Regions from separate parts of the Hahella sp. NS-SX17 genome, predicted to be linked through region 2. Evidence: predicted binding sites of a transcription regulator. Region 2 holds the regulator's gene; the other holds the start of a gene.
What was found. The regulator sigma-54, encoded in region 2, starts transcription at its own class of promoters, with help from an activator protein. The targets are predictions, from matches to a motif close to TGGCACNNNNNTTGCTNT.

Region 1: AC2IBB_RS26150 (flagellar hook-length control protein FliK) is a predicted target of sigma-54. The motif match lies at 7,236-7,253, and genes of this name have one in related genera.

Annotation. Positions count from the first base shown of each region.
Region 1 is NZ_CM170632.1:5,872,332-5,881,979, reverse strand. It holds gene fliF (flagellar basal-body MS-ring/collar protein FliF) at 1-593, shown strand, start outside; gene fliG (flagellar motor switch protein FliG) at 586-1,611, shown strand; gene AC2IBB_RS26180 (flagellar assembly protein FliH) at 1,652-2,572, shown strand; gene fliI (flagellar protein export ATPase FliI) at 2,556-3,923, shown strand; gene fliJ (flagellar export protein FliJ) at 3,956-4,408, shown strand; gene AC2IBB_RS26165 (STAS domain-containing protein) at 4,685-4,990, shown strand; gene AC2IBB_RS26160 (ATP-binding SpoIIE family protein phosphatase) at 5,057-6,793, shown strand; gene AC2IBB_RS26155 (Hpt domain-containing protein) at 6,796-7,143, shown strand; gene AC2IBB_RS26150 (flagellar hook-length control protein FliK) at 7,458-8,498, shown strand; gene AC2IBB_RS26145 (flagellar basal body-associated FliL family protein) at 8,601-9,125, shown strand; gene fliM (flagellar motor switch protein FliM) at 9,255-9,648, shown strand, end outside.
Region 2 is NZ_CM170632.1:5,996,529-6,006,176, reverse strand. It holds gene mgtE (magnesium transporter) at 75-1,436, opposite strand; gene AC2IBB_RS26795 (HPr family phosphocarrier protein) at 1,676-1,945, opposite strand; gene rapZ (RNase adapter RapZ) at 2,040-2,900, opposite strand; gene ptsN (PTS IIA-like nitrogen regulatory protein PtsN) at 2,927-3,391, opposite strand; gene hpf (ribosome hibernation-promoting factor, HPF/YfiA family) at 3,398-3,706, opposite strand; gene AC2IBB_RS26775 (RNA polymerase factor sigma-54) at 3,822-5,318, opposite strand; gene lptB (LPS export ABC transporter ATP-binding protein) at 5,441-6,166, opposite strand; gene lptA (lipopolysaccharide transport periplasmic protein LptA) at 6,163-6,687, opposite strand; gene lptC (LPS export ABC transporter periplasmic protein LptC) at 6,671-7,249, opposite strand; gene AC2IBB_RS26755 (KdsC family phosphatase) at 7,254-7,790, opposite strand; gene AC2IBB_RS26750 (KpsF/GutQ family sugar-phosphate isomerase) at 7,790-8,767, opposite strand; gene AC2IBB_RS26745 (ATP-binding cassette domain-containing protein) at 9,056-9,648, shown strand, end outside.

The DNA of each region.
Region 1 (9,648 bases), 120 kb from region 2:
CTAAACAGCATCAAGGTAAAATTCAGCGTCTCACCGTCGCGGTAGTGGTGGATGACCTGCGTCGGGTCGGCGCGGACGGCGCCGTCACTACGGCGGCGTGGCCGGAAGCGGAGTTGCAGCGTCTGACCGTATTGGTGCGGGATGCCGTGGGCTACTCCGCTGCGCGCGGCGACAGCGTCAATGTCATCAATACGCCGTTCATGGCGGAGGAAGTCGAAATTGGCGACTATGAAACGCCGCTTTGGGAGCAGCCCTGGATACGGGAGCTGATCAAGTGGGGCGTGGCCTTCCTCATTGTGTTGATTCTGGTTTTCGGGGTCATTCGTCCGACCTTCAAAAACCTGTCCAGCGGCGGCGCTGACGCCAAGAATCTGGCGCTGGCGGGCGATGAAGAGGGGCTGGCGGAGCTGGAAAGTCTGGGCTCTGGCGTAGGTGAGGGAGAAAGTGTAGGCTTAAACGCAGCGGGCGATTTTTTACTGCCCGGCTCCTCTGAAGGATATGAGAAAAAGATTAACGCGCTCAAAGGACTGATTGCTGAAGATCCGGGGCGAGTGGCCCAGGTTGTTCGTCAATGGGTAATGGCTGATGAGTGACGAGAAAGGTGAGAAAAAACCGGTACGCAAAGTCTCCCGCGTGGAATCTGCGGCGATTTTGCTTATGTCTCTCGGTGAAGCGGACGCCGCCCAGATTCTAAAACACATGGGGCCCAAGGAAGTGCAACGTGTGGGCGCGCAAATGGCGCAATTGCAAAACGTAACCCAGGATGTGGTAGAGCACGTCACCACGGAATTTCTTGAAGCCGTCGGCGGCCAGACCGGCCTGGGCATCGGCGCCGACGATTATATCCGCACCATGCTAACCCAGGCCCTGGGGGAGGATAAAGCCGCCAGCCTGATCGACCGGATTCTTCTGGGCGGCAACACCACTGGTCTGGATACGCTGAAGTGGATGGAAGCGCGGGCGGTATCAGACATCATTCGCTACGAGCATCCTCAGATACAGGCTATCGTCATCTCCTATCTTGACCCTGACCAGTCTGCGGAAGTGCTATCCAATTTCGATGAAAAAGTGCGGTTGGACATCATCATGCGGGTGGCGGCGCTGGAGACCATTCAGCCCCAGGCGTTGCAGGAACTCAATAATATTCTGGAAAAACAGTTCTCCGGTGGCTCTTCGGCGCAGACCAGCAGGATCGGCGGCGTCAAACGCGCGGCGGATATTATGAACTTCATGGACTCCAGTCTGGAGGCGCCCTTGATGGAATCCATCAAGGATGTCGATGCGGATCTGGGCAGTCAGATTGAAGACCTTATGTTCGTGTTCGACAACCTCAAGGATGTGGATGATCGCGGCATCCAGTCCCTGTTGCGGGAAGTCTCCTCCGACAACCTGATTCTGGCTTTGAAAGGCGCCGACGAAGACTTGCAGGAAAAGATCTTCCGCAACATGTCGAAGCGCGCGGCGGAGCTGTTGCGCGACGACCTGGAGGCGCGCGGCCCGGTGCGCATCAGCGAAGTGGAAACGGCGCAGAAGGAAATACTCACTATCGCGCGGCGCATGGCCGAAGCCGGCGAAATCATGCTGGGCGGCGGTGGCGAAGAAATGCTGTAAATCCGCCGCCTGCGCAACGCTACACTAACAGAGCCAGCCGATGAAAGATCAACCTGAAACCATCCCCAAAGAGAAACTGACGGCCTACGAGCGCTGGGAGCTGCCGGTTATGGGGGAAAAACAGGATGCTCCCAAGATCAAGCCTCCTACCGCTGCGGAGCTGGAGAGTATTCGCCAAAGCGCCTATCAGGACGGGCTGGAGCAGGGCAAGGAAGAAGGCTTCCAGAAAGGCTTTGAACAAGGTCTCGCTGAAGGTCGGCGCAAAGGTGAGCAGGAGGGGCTTGAGCAAGGGCGCAAGAAAGGCGAAAGCGAGGCGGTGAAGAGCAAGAGCGCTGACATCGAAAAAGCATTGGAGAACTTCGAGGCGCTGGCGGTGGAGCTGGAGTCGCCGATCCGCAAACATCAGGATGAGGTGGAGGAGGCCTTGCTTAACTTGGTGTTGGCGATCTCCCGAGCCGTTGTGTTCCGGGAGTTGAAAGCAGATCGCTCACAAATACTGACAGTATTGCAGGAAGCCCTGGCGGCGCTGCCAAACACGGAAGAGCTGGTGACTATTTACCTGAATCCTCAGGACCTCGCCTTCGCCAAAGAACATTTACCCCTTGAAAAAGGGACCCGCTTTCAGCAGGACGCAGCGCTGATGGAGGGCGGCTGTCGTGTGGAGACCCGCCACACCTTATTGGATTTCACGGTGGAGAAACGCTTCCAGACCACTGTCCAGCAGATGCTGTCCCGTCACAGCGACGATGTCGCCTTGCAGGAAACCAAAGACTTCACTGACCAGATGGGAGAAATGAGCGATCTGCATCGTGACTTGCTGGAGAAAAATGCGGAGGAGCTACAGGCGGCGGCCGACTCAGGCGCGGAGCAACCCAGCACCGAAGCAGCAGAGGCTGAAAAGCTGAATCAGGCGGCTGCAGAGAGCCCGGATACGCCGGAGGGCGATGATGAGTCTGGTTGAGCGCTTGCGCAACTATGAACGCTTCGTGCCGACGCAGGCGCGACCGGAGCTGAATGGGCGTCTTACCCGCGTTGTCGGGCTGACTCTGGAAGCGGTGGGCTGTCCGATGACCCTGGGAGAGCGGTGTCTGATTGAAGTGCGCGGCGGCCGCATGGTCGAGGCGGAAGTGGTTGGTTTCTCCGATGACCGGGTGTACCTGATGCCGTTGGCGGCGGTGGAAGGCCTGCAGCCTGGCGCCAAAGTGAAACCCATGGCGGGCGTTGGCCGCATTGGCGTAGGCGCCTGCCTGTTGGGGCGGGTATTAGATGGCGCGGGCGAGCCGTTGGACGGCCGCGGTCCACTGCAGGCGGAGCATCACGTCGAACTGTTCGGCGCGCCGATCAACCCTTTGCACCGCGCGCCCATTCGGGAAAAGCTTGATGTGGGCATTCGCACTATCAATTCCTTGTTAACGGTGGGTATTGGTCAGCGTTTGGGATTGTTTGCAGGCAGTGGTGTGGGCAAGAGTATGCTGCTGGGCATGATGACCCGCTTCACCACGGCGGACATTATTGTGGTCGGCCTTGTCGGCGAACGGGGTCGCGAGGTGAAGGAATTTATTGAGGACATTCTTGGTGAAGAAGGTCTGCATCGCGCTGTCGTCGTTGCGTCACCCGCTGACGATTCGCCTTTGATGCGTCTGCGTGCGGCGGTGTTGACCACTCGCATCGCCGAATATTTTCGCGATTTGGGCAAGAACGTACTGTTGTTGATGGACAGTCTGACGCGCTACGCTCAGGCGCAGCGGGAAATCGCCCTGGCGGTGGGCGAACCGCCGGCCACCAAAGGCTATCCGCCCTCTGTGTTCGCCAAACTGCCGCAACTGGTCGAGCGGGCGGGCAACGGCAAGCCCGGCGGCGGCTCCATTACGGCGTTCTACACTGTGCTGACGGAAGGCGACGACCAACAAGACCCCATTGCTGATGCTGCGAGGGCGATTCTGGACGGGCATATCGTGCTGAATCGGCGACTGGCGGAGGAAGGGCATTATCCCGCCATAGATGTCGAAGCTTCCATCAGCCGGGTCATGCCTCAGGTGACGACGCCGGACTACTTGCAAAGGGCGCAGCGTTTCAAGCAGTTGTACGCTCGCTACCAGCAGACGCGCGACCTGATCAGTGTCGGCGCCTATGTGCCCGGCTCGGACAAGGAAACCGATTACGCGATTGAAAGATTTCCCCACATGCGTAAATTTTTACAGCAAAGTCTGCGGGAACGCGCTACGCTGAATGATAGCGCACAAGGGTTGAACCAATTGTTCACCCCGGCTCCGGCGCAAGGCGCCGCGCCCAGAGCCCCGGCGAAACCATAGGGTTTACTCCACTTTAGTTCAGGTGCTTTAACGTGGCGGAGAAAAAGAAGTCGCAAAGGTTGTCGCTGGTGCTTGATCTGGCGGAGCGGGACGAGGAGAGCGAGCGCAAGAAAATGGGCGATATCCGACGCAGAGTGGAACAGGCGGAAGGTAAGCTGGAGCAACTGGTCGCCTACCAGCGGGATTATCAGGATGAATTAAGGGGTACTCAGAACGGCGTACGCTCAGTGCGTCATATCCAAACCTATCATGTCTTCATCAGCAGGCTGGGCTCGGCCATCGAGCAGCAGCAACAGCAGTTACTGTTGCTGAAACAGCAGTTGTCGCAACAAACGGAAGTGTGGCGGGCGGCGTATCAGAAAAAAAATAACATGCAGGACTACATTGATCGTTGCAAGAAAGAGGAAGCCTATTACGAGGACAAGAAACAACAGCGCAATCTGGACGACGCTGTCGGTCGCCGCGCCTATCACAACAGACATTAATACATTGTTAAAAAAGTTTTTTGGTTTTAGCGAGTTAGCTGGAACAGGCGGAAAATGCGTCTGAAAGTCAGTTTTTGTCCACGGCCAAACAGTCGTCAAATAAATGAAAACTGGAAATTTAGTAAAAATCAGCTATTGATGAATTAGTAAGAATATGAGTATTGAAATTCATAGCGTACTATTCGTAATATCCTGAATTTCATATAAAAAGAACACTGATTGGATTTAAACGATCCAGATGGTTTGATTAGGGGAGCGCCAACAGAAGGAGGCAATATGTCTATAACGACAAGCCGCTCTGACGATAATGCCGAACTGACCATTCGCATTAAAGGGCGATTTGATTTCAGTTCCCACCAGGAATTCAGGGATGCGTATGAAAACCCTGAGGGACCGTTCGAGCAGTACAAGATCGACATGACGGAGACGACGTATCTGGACAGCTCCGCTTTGGGGATGCTCCTGTTATTGCGGGATTATGCGGGCGGCGACAACGCCAAGATCTGCATTACTAACTGCAACAATGACGTCAGGAAGATATTGACGATTTCCAACTTTGAACAATTGTTTGTTATTCAATAAAGCGCCCATTGTCGTCGGGCGCCTGAAACGGACTTTCCGCCATTTATGCGCCTATCGGGTATTGCTATGAAACAATCCCTGGACTCAGAAATGGCCTCGTCCGTTCTCGGGTCCCAGAAAACGCTTAAAATTCTCATCGCCGACGACAACCAGTCCGACCGCATGATCCTGCAGAACATCGTCAAAAAGCAGGGGCATGACACGGTGACGGCGGTGGATGGCGTGGACGCCATCGAAAAATTCTCAGAATTTCGTCCGGATATTGTGCTTCTGGACGCATTGATGCCTCGCATGGACGGCTTTGAGGCGGCGCGGAAAATCAAGTTGCTGGCGGGCGAAGACTTGATTCCCATTATCTTCCTCACGTCTCTGAGCGACGCTGAATCTCTCGCCAAGTGCCTTGAAGCCGGCGGTGACGATTTTCTGTCGAAACCCTACAACCGCATTATCCTGCAAGCCAAGATCAACGCCTTCAATCGCATGCGGATCATGCATAAAACCCTGTTGCGGCAGCGGGATCAGATCGCTGAACACAACGACCATATGGTGCGCGAACAGCAGGTCGCCAAAACCGTGTTCGACAACGTTGCCCATGTGGGCTGCCTCGGCGCCAACAACATCAAACATTTGCTTTCGCCTCTGGCGGTTTTTAACGGTGACGTGCTGTTGGCCTGCCAGAAACCATCCGGGGGCATGCATGTGTTGCTGGGCGATTTCACCGGCCATGGTTTGCCTGCTGCGATAGGGGCCATGCCGTTGGCGGAAATCTTCTATGGCATGACCAGTAAAGGTTACGCGCTGGGAGATATCCTCCGCGAGTTAAACCAGAAGCTGCGTAAAATTCTGCCGGTGGGTTTTTTCTGCTGCGCCTGTATGGCGGAACTGAATTTTGAGCAGGAAGAAATCGAGATCTGGATTGGCGGCTTGCCGGACTGTTATCTGGTGCAGGGCGACCAGTTGGTCAAGGTCGCTTCCAACCGGTTGCCTCTGGGCATCCTGAAAGGCGAAGCTTTCGATGCGCGCACCTATCGTTTTGAAATGAAGCACGGCGACCGGGTGTATCTATGGTCGGACGGCATTGTCGAGGCGACCAACGCCAAAAGCGAGATGTTCGGTGAGCAGCGATTGCAACAGGTCTTCCAGGACAACCTGCATGAGCCTAACCTGTTTGAAAAAATCCGCCGCTCCGTAGTCGACTTTATGGGGGAAGGCGGTCCCAGCGACGATCTGACGCTGGTGGAATTGACCATGATGCCGGAGAAGGAACTGGGGATAGAGAACAACTATCTCACCAACACCGGCCTCAAAGGGCCTCAGCACTGGCGAATGGCTTATGAACTGCGCAATGACTCTTTAGCGATCTTTGATCCAGTGCCCTTGTTGCTGCAGATCGCTATGGAGGTGCCCGGCCTGCGCACGCGCAACGGCGAAATGTTCACCATTCTGAGCGAACTGTACACCAATGCGCTGGAGCATGGCGTGTTGGGCCTGCATTCAAAGCTCAAAGCCAGCCCGGACGGATTCGCGGAATACTATCGCCTGCGCGAGGAACGCATCCGTCAGCTGGACGGCCATTTCGTTAAAGTGGACGTGGGCCATAAAGGCGCCGGCGCCGGCGGCGTGTTGACGATACGCGTGGAAGACAGCGGAAAAGGCTTTGATTATCAGAAGCTCGACGGTAAATTACCGGGTCCGACCTGTTATAGTGGTCGTGGCACAGCCCTGTTGCTCTCCATGTGCAGCCGCGTGGAGTACTTTGGCCAGGGCAATATCGTTGAAGTGGATTATGAGTGGCAAGCTTGAATATGAGTTCGAACGATCTGTCTCACCTTGATATGGGCGCCCTGGCGGAATTGCGGGAAGTAATGGAAGACGATTTTCAGATATTGGTGGAGACCTTTATCGGAGATACCATCGAACGCATGCGCGCCATTCGCGCCACCCTCGATTCTAATGACGCCGACGCTTTCAGTCGAGGTTGTCATAGCGTGAAAGGCAGCGCCACCAACCTGGGCTTGCCCGCGCTTTCCGAGCTGTGTCGGCAAGGGGAGTTGATCGGCAAGTTCAAGCAAATGGACAAAGCGCGGGAAGTGTTCGCCTCCATTGAGCAGGAGTTCGAGACTGTCCAGTCCTTGCTGCGGGAGCAGGTATAGCCGGGGCCGCTCAAACAGTGGGGCGTCCCTACTGGACCGTCCCCCTTCGTTGTCACTGACCTTTCAAGTTTCCCTTCCTTCCAGGCGCCACTTGGCCTGATCTGTGCATTCATCCTTTAAAACCCAGGTTTTGCCGCTTCTGCGATGGCGTTTGCCGCGCTGGTGACGGTGAGACCTATTGCATCCGCAGGTAAGTTGTAACTTGGATTTGAGGACAGTAAATGGACAGCTCAGTGGCATTTATTGATGTACCCAAAGTCGCGCCGAAACCATCTCCCAAGCCTTCAGGCAATCAGAGGGGTGAGGCTAACGCTATGAATGATAAGGAAGATCGATTCTCAGAGGTGTTGGATAGGGAAGTCGCGGACAAGACGGATAAAGTGGACAAGAAAGACGCTAAAGCGGAAAAAAGCGATGAGAAAAAAACGCCTGACGACGATAAATCAACAAAGGATGCGGAGACGGTTGCGCAAGTCGCGCTGGCGGACATAGAGCCGAATGCGACACAGGGCGGAGTGAAATTGCCGTCAGGGGAGCAATCCTCGGCGGAAGACAATGAAGAATCTATCAAGGCAATGGTCCTGGCCGAGTTGTCAGCAGATGCGCCAATGGAAAAGGAAGGGGAAGCGGACCCTACCGGACAAAACGCTCTGACGCCTCTGGCGCGGGCGGTGCATGACGCTGTTGAGGGCGATGAGGAGGCAGTGGGTGAGAAAAAGAGCGGAGAGCTGGTCAAGCTGACTCAGGCGCTTGCCGCTCAAGCTAAGGGCGGGGAGCAGGAGGCTGGCGCAGAGGGTGAAACTCTGGACGCAGCGCTGGTGAAACTGGCGGAAAGCCAGAACTCGGCTAAGCCCAACGCTTTGCACGGAGTCGCCGCCAACCTGCGTGCGGAGTTCAAAGTTGATGCGGCCGCGCCGCCCTATGTCACGACCTTGCAACAATCAGTACAGGGCGATGACTGGAGTGAGGGGATGGCGCAGAAAGTAGTCTGGTTCGTGGGACAGAAGATTCAATCCGCCAGCGTGCATCTGAATCCGCCGGAGCTGGGGCCGATTGAAATGAAGATCCATGTGCAGAAAGATCAGGCTCATGTGCAGATCCAGAGCCCACACGCCATTGTTCGGGATATGGCGGAAGGTACCGTGCAGCGACTGCGGGAATTGCTGGCGGAGCAGGGGCTGCAGTTATCCCAGTTTGACGTATCCAGTCAGCAGCAACAGGCGGGAACCGGAAATGGCCAGGAGTCCGGTGGCGCTGATGGCGGTGTGCTCGGAGAGAGTGACGAAGAGGGCGCAGCGACGATGGGCGTTGAGCAAGCGTTGGCCACTGAGCGCATGGTGGATTATTACGTCTGATGGTTTTTTACTGAAAAATCAAAGGAATGAACTACACTTATCGACAAGGAGGCGGTGACCTCCACAGTAATCGGATTATCTGTCGATAGTGGAAGCAGAGATATGGCGAAAGATAACAGTGAAGAAGGCGGAGAAGAATCTGGTAAGTCAGGCGGCTTAAGCAAAAAGCTGATTATTATTGTCTCGCTGGTTTTGCTGATTGCTGTGGGAGCCAGTGTAGGAGTGACCATGATGTTGCTCAAGTCTTCTCCGGATGACGGCTCGGATACGTCGGCGGAAGGCGGCGAGCAGGCTGCGCCGGTGAAAGCGGAAGCTATATATTACGATATGCGTCCGCCTCTGGTGGTCACTTTCGATTACAAAGGCAAACAACGATTTCTGCAGGCGAGCATCAGTTTGCTGACTCGGAATCAGGGCGTGCTGGACGGGGTGGAGCTGCATATGCCCGTCATCCGTAACCGCTTGATAAATTTGTATAGCGGCAAAGATTTTGAAAACGTGCAGACGGATGAAGGTCGGCTGGCGCTGCTGTCTGAGTCGCTGGAAGCCATCAACACTGCTCTGAAGGAGCAGAGCGTGAACGGAGAAATTGAGCAGGTGCTGTTCACCAATTTCGTGTTGCAGTGACCTTTGGGCGCGGAGCCGCCGCGCCAAAACGCTGACGGACCTGTGGCGGGACTTGTTATGTTCCTGCTTCAGGTGATAGAACTAGACGCATAACATTTCCTGTTGGACCCTGGGTCAAGGTGTAGGGCTGTGCAAGATTTATTATCCCAAGACGAAATTGATGCGCTCTTACATGGCGTGGACGATGGCGACGTCGACACCGAGGAGGATGTCGATGCGGCGGGGGTGCGCAGTTACGATCTGACCAGTCAGGACCGTATCGTACGCGGTCGCATGCCCACACTGGAGATGATCAACGAACGTTTCGCCCGTTACACTCGCATCAGCCTTTTCAACCTTTTGCGCCGCAACGCCGATGTCGCTTCCGGCGGCGTGCAGATTCTGAAGTTTGGTGAATATATTCACACCCTTTACGTGCCGACCAGTCTTAATCTGGTGAAGATCCGGCCGTTGCGGGGGACCGGGCTGTTTATTCTGGACGCCAAGCTGGTGTTCAAGCTGGTGGATAACTTTTTCGGCGGCG
Region 2 (9,648 bases):
ATTCTCGGAAACTAAAATAGTAACACAGCGCTTAAGTAAGATAAGAATAGTCAGGCATTCGCCATTGCGCATGGTCAGGCGTAGGCGATTGTAGCGAGCCCTAGAAATGACATGAATCCAACAACGTCTGTGACGGTGGTCAGAATGACGCCTCCAGCCAGGGCAGGGTCTATTTTCAGGGTCTTTAGTATCAGTGGTAAGGCGGTGCCGGCGATTGCCGCTACCGTCAGGTTAATCAACATCGCTGAGGCGATAAGGACGCCAATTGTGACGTCGTTGAACCAGACCATGGCGGCTGTCGCGACCACAAAAGCCCAGAGTACGCCATTAAACGCGCCTACCAGAAACTCACGGTTCATCAGCCAGCGAATGTTGTTTGAACCGACCTTGCCCGTCGCCATCCCTCTGATTACCAGCGTGAGCGCCTGGCTGCCTGCGATGCCGCCCATGCTGGCGACAATAGGCATCAATACGGCCAGAGCGACCACCTTTTCAATGGTCGCTTCAAAAATACCAATAACTGCTGAAGCGAGAAATGCGGTGATCAGGTTTATTCCCAGCCAGACCGCCCGGCTCTTGGCGGTTTTCATAATGGGGGCGAACATGTCTTCTTCTTCGTCCAGACCCGCCATGCTTAAGATTTCGTGATCGGCGTTTTCACGGATAACGTCAACCACGTCATCGATGGTGATACGGCCTACGAGTTTGCCTTTGTCATTGACGACAGGGGCCGAAACCAGGTCGTGGCGCTCGAATAGAGTTGCGACCTCTTTGTCGGAGACGGTCGCTGGGATCGGCTCCACGTCTGTCCGCATGATTTCGCGCACCGTCGAACTCAGACTGGACACCAGCAAAGTGGTCACAGGAAGTACGCCTATGAAATCGTCTTTTCGGTTTACCACCAGCAGGCTGTCGGTCATGTTGGGCAGGCTTTTGTGGCTGCGCAGATAGCGAAGCACAACATCGACGGTAATATCCGGACGCACGGTAATCATGTCCGTGTTCATCAGGCCGCCGGCGGAATCCTCAGGATAGGCCAGGACTTCTTCCAGACGCTGACGGTCCTGGGCGTCCATGGTCTCCAGAACTTCCTGGATGACCGCTTCCGGTAGCTGCTGCAGTAAGTCAGCGAGGTCATCGACCTCGAAATCCTCGGCGATCTCAATAACATCCTGTGCGTTCATTTCGCTCAGGAAGTCAGAACGGATTTCGTCGCTCAGATATTGCAGGACTTCGCCGTCCAGCTCGTCATCGACTAACTGCCAGAGTAACTTCCGCTCGTTGGGCGGTGATGACTCCAGTAAGTGAGCAATGTCGCTGGGGGAAAGGCCGCCGTTCAGTATGCGCGCGACCTGCTGTAAAGATCCGCTTTCGAGCGCTTCCGCAATGGAGCGCATACGGACCTTGGCAGTGCTTTTTTCGGTCGCTTGAGGCATAGATTACATCCGCGTTTGGGGCGGCCCGCAACGGGCAGCGAAGAAATTGCCGGATTTAAATTACAGAGTCGGACTCTGCGCCGTTGTGGCGCCAGTATAAGCGAGCCCAATATAAAGTGTAAGTTAAGACGAAAATTAGTCTAAGGAAAATCAGGGAATTGTCTTACTTTATTCAAGCGGTTTGTATTGTTTGAGAGGTTTGATGAGATGGGGCGGGACGCCCCGAAAGCAGTGAGGGGTTATTCGCCTTCTCCGAAATAATCCTCGATCAGAGTCTTGATGGCGTTAAGCGCCTCTTCTTCGTCGGGGCCGTCTATTTTTAAAGTAAGAGGGGTTCCCTTGCTGGCGGCGAGCATCATGACCGCCATTATGCTTTTTCCGTCAACTTCCTGGCCTTCTTTGGCTACTCTGATCTTACTGGCGAATCGGCCGCTGGTGGATACGAATTTGGCCGCCGCTCGGGCGTGCAGGCCAAGCTTATTAATAATAGTGACTTGTTCCTGGATCATGGGGCGCGATGAGCATAAAAGATTGAAGTTTCCTGAATGTTGGATTCAGGCCGGTTTAATTGTTAAGCGACTGTGGCTTCTTATTGTTAAAACCTTATTGCGCCAGCTCTTTGTGGCGCACTTGGACATTATCATATTTTTTCTTGAAATGCTCTCCCAGGCACTCGCAGATATAGACCGAGCGATGCTGCCCGCCAGTGCAGCCAATGCTGATGGTCATGTAGGTGCGGTTACTGTTCTGGAAGTGTGGAATCCAGGTCTCAAGAAAACTGATGATGTGTTGCAGCATCTGTTCCGGTTCCGGATGCTGTTTTAGGAACTCAATGATTTCCTGGTCGGTGCCTTTGTAGCCGCGCAGCGCTGTATCCCAGTAGGGGTTGGGGAGACAACGAACGTCGAACACCATATCTGAGTCTGAGGGCACGCCGTGTTTGAAGCCGAACGATTGGAAGAGTAGGGCGAGTTCCTGGGTCTTGTGCCCGATAACTCTGATTTTGACCTGATCCCGTAGTTGGTAAATCGAGAGATCGCTGGTGTCTATATAGAGATTCGCCAGTGTGGCGATTGGCTCCAGCAACTGCTTCTCTTTGGCGATGGCTTCCTTCAGGGACGTGCTTTTGCTGCTAAGCGGATGCTTGCGGCGCGTCGCATGAAAGCGTTTGATCAAGGTGGCGTCATTAGCGTCAAGATAGATGATTTCCACATCGATATTGTGCGCTTGCAGGGTGGCGTAAATGGACGGAAAATCTGATAAATCCCTATAAAGATTTCGTGCGTCTATGCTGACGGCGAGTTGCTGATTTTGGGTTTTTCCCTGGTCCAGCACCTCTTGGGTGAGAGGCGAGAGGAGACCGATAGGCAGGTTATCAATGCAGTAATAGCCCATATCCTCCAGGACATGGAGCGCCGTACTTTTTCCGGAGCCTGAACGACCGCTTACGATAATCAGCTTCATGTCTTCCTCTTTCCATCGAAGCTGGATTATTTTTCCAGCACCCTCCTGAACAGGGTTTCGTCGTTGTCGCAGTCGCGCAAATGTTCGCAGAAGCGACGATCATTGAATTTCTGGGCCAGCTGGCTCAGCAGGTCAAGGTGTTCGCTGGTGGCTTCCTGCGGAACGATCAGAACGAACAGCAGATCCACGGGTTCATTGTCGATCGCGTCAAAAGGAATTTTATCCTTCAGTGTAATCAGGGCTCCTATGATGCGATCACAATTTTCCAGGCGACAATGGGGTATCGCTATACCTTGGCCGATACCGGTGCTGCCGAGTCTTTCACGGCATATCAGGTTGGTAAAAATGGCGTTCTCGTCCAAAAATGGAAAATGCTGCGCAATCAGATTGGCGATATATTCAAGAACGCGCTTCTTACTCGAGCCCGACACCCCACAGCGTGTGAGGGCGGGCGAGATAATGGACTCAATAGTTAGTGTGGTTTGGGCCATGTTCTGTTATCTGGCGGATGCGCCATGCATCCGATCAACGTGCTTCTCTTTATGTTTGAGGATCTGGCGATCTAGTTTGTCCACCAGTGCGTCGATTGACGCGTACATATCTTCGTGTTCAGCATTGGCATGCAGGTCAGCGCCGCTAATGTGCATGGTTGCTTCCGCAATCTGGCGCTGTTTTTGAATGGAGAGCGTTACTTGGACATTACTGATGCTGTCGAAGTGTCGTTCGAGCTTGTCGAACTTGTTGTTAACGTAGTCCTTCAGTGCTTCAGTTAACTCGACTTGATGTCCGGTGATGTTCATTTGCATACTTTGCTCCTAATGCCAATATACGGTGCATTATGAATTTTGCACTTCCATGAAAAATACTAGCACATCCATTTTGTGACTATTTGATTTAAGTCTTATGCCTGTATTCCTCCTTTTAAATTAGACGCTTACGTTCGTTTGAAGGCGGAATGGAAAGCGCCTCCCGGTATTTTGCGATCGTACGTCGGGCGACATTGATGCCCTGGTCGCCAAGCAGCGCAGCAATCTTGCTGTCGCTCAATGGTTTTTTTGGTGACTCTGCTGCGACTAACTTCTTGATAATAGCTCTAATGGCGGTGGAAGAACACTCGCCGCCGGTGTCTGTGCTGACATGGCTGGAGAAAAAGTACTTCAACTCAAATACGCCGCGGGGAGTGTGCATGTATTTTTGCGTGGTCACCCGTGAAATTGTTGACTCATGCATCTCCACAGCCTCGGCTATATCGTGCAGCACCAGCGGCTTCATCGCTTCCTCGCCATACTCAAGAAACCCTTGTTGATGTTCGACTATTTGTGAGGCGACTTTCAATAGGGTTTCATTACGGCTTTGCAAGCTTTTGATAAACCAGCGCGCTTCCTGTAACTGATCGCGTAAATAAGTGTTATCGGAGCTGTTGTCCGCGCGTCTTACCAAGCCGGCATAGCCAGGGTTAATGCGGATTTTGGGGGCGATTTCCGGGTTGAGCTCCACCAGCCAGCGACCGTTGGCCTTCTTGACGATTACGTCAGGAACGACATATTCGGTATTGCTTTCCTGAATGCCTTCGCCTGGCCTTGGGTTCAGGCTCTGGATCAGTTTGAGAACCTCCCGCAGGTCGTCCTCCTTCAGGCGACTGCGGCGCATCAACTGTGCGTAGTCGCGATTGCCAAGCAAGTTGATGTAGTGGCTGACCACCAGTTTGGCCTGCCCCAGCCAGGGGGTGTCTTTGGGCAACTGATTCAGCTGGCTCAGCAGGCAGTCCTGCAGATTGCAGGTTGCGACGCCTGGCGGGTCGAATTGCTGAATGCGTTTTAGCACCGCACGCACTTCGTCCAGTTCTATCTCTTCTTCGCCTTCTGTCTGCAGGCCGCTGTGAATTTCGTCAGGCGTAAGGGAGAGATAACCGTCGGAGCTGACCGCATCAATGATCGCAACGGCGATCATACGGTCGATATCGGACATGGGGGTGAGATTCAGTTGCCAGAGAAGGTGGTCTTGCAGGGTCTCGCCCTTGCTGTTGCGGGACTCGAAGTCGTATTCGTCATCCTCGCCTCCGCTGTAGCTGCCTGAGCTGCTCTGAAACACGTCATCCCAGGCGGTGTCTACGGGCAGGTCGTTGGGGATTGAATCGGACCAGTTGTCCTCCTCGGCGAACCCTCCCTCTTCCATGCCCGACTCTTGCGTCCTCTCCTTGCTGGAGTTGTTGGCGAGCATGTCGCTGATCGTATCATTCTGAACGTGATTGGGAGACTCGTCCTCTTCTGACACTTCCAGCATAGGGTTGGACTCAAGCGCTTGTTGAATCTCCTGCTGCAAATCCAGTGTTGAAAGCTGCAAAAGTTTTATTGCTTGTTGCAGTTGCGGGGTCATGGTCAGTTGTTGACCCAGCTTTAACTGCAATGAAGTTTTCATAACCATCTGATGCTTACCACCGATTCAGGCACAGATCTTGTGAGTTTTTCATAATTATTAAGTGCTTTTATCCTAAGCTCTTGAGCCTTGAGGTCCATCCGGGATGGAGGCCGCCGGTTAAACTAAAGTTTGAACTGGTCACCCAGATAGACCTCCCTAACCTTTGGGTTGGCAAGAATATCACCTGGCGTGCCGCTTGCGATAATAAATCCTTCACTGACAATATAGGCGCGTTCACAAATATCCAAGGTCTCGCGCACATTATGGTCGGTAATTAAAACGCCGATGCCGCGTTTCTTAAGGTGCTCGATTATCTGCTTGATATCGTTGACGGAAATAGGGTCTACCCCGGCGAAAGGCTCATCCAGCAAGACAAACTTTGGTTCAGTGGCCAGTGCGCGGGCGATCTCGACGCGTCGGCGTTCGCCCCCGGACAGGCTCATGCCAAGGCTCTTGCGGATGTGGGTAATGTGAAACTCCTGCAACAGCTCTTCCATCTTTTGCTTGCGCTCCTTGCGGCTCAGATCGGCTCTGGTCTCAAGGATAGCGTATATGTTGTCTTCCACTGACAGCTTTCTGAAAACTGAGGCTTCCTGCGGCAGGTAGCCTATGCCCTTGCGCGCTCTGCCGTGCATGGGTAAAGCGGTGATCTCCGCGTCGTCAATGTATACGCCGCCTTTGTCGCTGGGGATCAATCCCACCACCATGTAGAAGCAGGTGGTCTTACCTGCGCCGTTAGGCCCGAGAAGTCCGACAATCTCGCCGCTGCGGATTTCGACGGACACGTCTTTTACTACTGACCGTTTCTTGTAGGCCTTGGCCAGATTTTTGGCGGTGAGGGTGCTCATTGTTTATTAGATTTGGGCGGATGGTAGATGATTTCAACCTGTTCGGCCTGATTGCCTGAGGTTGCTCCCTTCGCTGTCACCAGGCGTTTGTCAGTGAAATAGATGATTTCTTCTCCTTCCACGGAACTGTTGTCCTGCAGAATCCGCGCATGGTTGCGCATGATGACTTTACTCTGGCTGCGATCATAATCCATGCTTTCTGCGTAAGCGTGAGTTTCAGTTTGTTTTTCTGCGTCAAACTGCACAAGGTGGGCGGGCTTGCCGGTTGCTTGAAAACGACTGATGCCTTGATCGTCAGTGTAAAGGACGACTTTATCCGCTTCGATACTGGATTTGCCCTGAGTGATGACGACATTGCCGATATACGTGTCGATGCCTTTCTGACCGTCTCTCTCCCAGCGTCCAGCCTTGATGCGTACCGGTTCGTCACTACCGTTAAGAAGGTCCAGGGCGTAGCTCAGCGGGGCGAACACGATGCCCAGCAATAACGTCACTGTGAATAGTTTACTTGGGTTGCGCATAAACACCGATTACCTGAGAAAGTAAGACAATAAGCTTTTTATCAATATCCGCCTCCATTCCGACAGCGGTTAACTGATTGATATTTGAAGTTATCTTAACGGGTTGATCTGTACTGATAAAGCGTGACTTGTTGTTGTAGTCCAGTGCTTCCGTTTGCATGAGGATTGGCGCGCCATCATTGGAGGCTCCGTTGACCTTTACATCGCCGCGGAGTTTCAGAGTGTCCTGCTTGATGAGCAGCTCGCCTTCGAGGGACTCCACGCGCCAGCTTTTTTCTCCTTGTTGATATATCTCCAGATAGGGTTGGGTCAGTACGCCGGTATCCGTATCTGGATAATGCTTGGCCAGTTGGCTTTGCAGGCGGCTGGTGAGCGCGCCCTCTTTGTTGTAAGTGGTATAAACGGCATTAATGACGAAAGCGTCGGGCTCATCCTTCAGTAGAGGCTCTTCCTCGAAAAATGGGACAGCCCCGTCATCCTGGTAGGCGACCAGATAAATGACCAGGAACGCCGCCAAAGCGGCGTAGATCCATTTGCTATATTGTCGGAGCAGATCTGTCATGAGGTTATAGGTAGGCTTCCAATGAGGCGTGCAGCACACCTTTGGCGTCTAGTATCATATCGCACACTTCTCTCACTGCGCCTTTTCCTCCGTGCGCGGATGTGCAATAAGCCGCATGCTGGCGAACATACCAGTGACCATTGGGAACGGTGACGCCAAAGCCGCAGCTGCGAATGGCCGCCAAGTCGGGCAGGTCATCGCCGACGTATGCGCACTCACTGAGTTCCAGACCCAGCTTATTGCGAATTTCATTCAGACCGACAAGCTTGTCTTCTCTGCCTTGCAGTAATTCAAGGATGCCCAGGTCGCCAGCTCGTTTGGCGACCATGGCGGATTTGCGTCCTGTAATGATGGCGACAGTGACGCCCGCTTTTTGCAGGAGTTTGACGCCAAGGCCATCGAGTATTGAGAAGGGCTTGAATTGTTCCCCTGACTCTCCGAAGTAAAGGGCGCCGTCTGTCAGGACTCCATCCACGTCCAGCGCCAACAGCTTAATCGGCGTCAGTGCTTGCAATTGTTGTTCGGTCAATGAAGGCGACATTAAATGACTCCCGCGCGCAGCATGTCTTGAGTATTGAACGCGCCAATGACCCTTTTGTCTGCGTCAACAACAGGGAGGGCGTTGATTTTTTTCTCCTGCATCAGGCCAAGAGCTTCGGCGGCTAGCATATCTTTGGTCACAGAGCGGCAGTTGGCGGTCATTACTGTGTCTATGGTGCAGTTTCGTATATCAATATTCTTGTCCAATGTGCGGCGTAAATCTCCGTCAGTGAATACGCCTAATAGCTTGGAATTCTGGTCAACTACACAGGTCATTCCCAGTCCTTTTTGGGACATTTGTAATAAAGATTCGCTTAGAGATGCGTTTTCTTTGACGACAGGGATGGATTCGCCTGTGTGCATAATATCGGACACTTTTAAGAGTAGTCTGCGACCCAAGGCTCCGCCGGGATGAGAAAAAGCGAAATCCTCCGCTGTAAACCCGCGAGCTTCCAGAAGAGCAATAGCAATAGCGTCTCCTAGCACCAGGCATACTGTAGTGCTGGAAGTTGGGGCAAGGTTAAGCGGGCAGGCTTCGGTGGAGACGCTGGCGTCAATATTGGCTTCAGCAATTAGAGACAATGTAGAGTTCGGATTGCCTGTCATGCTGATCAGCGGCACACCCATACGTTTGAGAAGCGGTAGTATAGTGACAATTTCCGCTGTATTTCCTGAGTTGGAAATTGCTAAAACTACATCTTTAGGCGTCACCATACCCAGGTCGCCATGGCTGGCCTCGCCGGGGTGCAAAAAAAATGAAGGCGTTCCTGTCGATGCTAGAGTGGCGGCAATTTTATTTCCTATGTGGCCTGACTTTCCCATGCCTGTCACGACAACCCGGCCCTCACACTCAAGCATTAAATCACATGCTTTTATAAAGGCCTCATCTATGCGATTGCTTAACGCCTGAATCGCTTCAAGCTCCATTTCTATTGTGCGCTTAGCGGCTTTTATATACTCGTGATCGTGGTGGCTCATTAATGCAGCGTTCCAGAGTCTGTTTCTAGGGGTATCTGCTTGCAGCAGACAGGGTATGGTGTTGAGTCCAATGCTCTGCGGCGAGGCCAGCGTATTATACGACGCTCAAGGCCTGCTGCAACTTGCCGGGAAAGATGTGGGCAGTTAAAACATCTTCTGATATATTCCGCACCTGTTTAGGCTATTTTTGGCAAAACGCCAAAGCCGCCGTAAGGTTATGTTTTTAGGATACTTAATGCTTCCGGGAAGGGGGCGTTTACGCTGGCTGGGCGATTAAGGTGATTTCAGATGACGCAAAACCCCTCCAATTACGTGGAAGTCAGGGGGCTTACCTTCGCCAGAGGCGACAGGCTCATCTACGATAACGTAGACATCGATATACCCAAAGGCAAGGTCACCACCATCATGGGGCCCAGCGGTACGGGTAAGACCACGCTACTGAAATTAATCGGCGGCCAACTGAAGCCCGATAAGGGCGATATCTGGGTGAATGGGTTCAATGTGCCGAAGCTGAAGCGCAAGGAGCTATATGAGTTGCGCGAACGCATGGGGATGTTGTTTCAATCCGGTGCACTATTTTCTGATCTCAGCGTCTTTGAAAATGTCGCATTTCCTTTGCGCATCCACACACAACTACCCGAAGCAATGATTCGCGACCTGGTTTTAATGAAGCTTCATGCGGTAGGTCTGCGCGGCGCTCGTGATTTGATGCCTAGCGAATTATCTGGCGGCATGGCTCGTCGTGTGGCGTTGGCGCGCGCTATCGCCATGGACCCGGAAATGGTTCTGTATGATGAGCCATTTACTGGACAGGACCCCATCGCAATGGGCGTTATTGTCCAGCTTATCCGTTTGCTTAATGACGCCTTGGGGCTGACTAG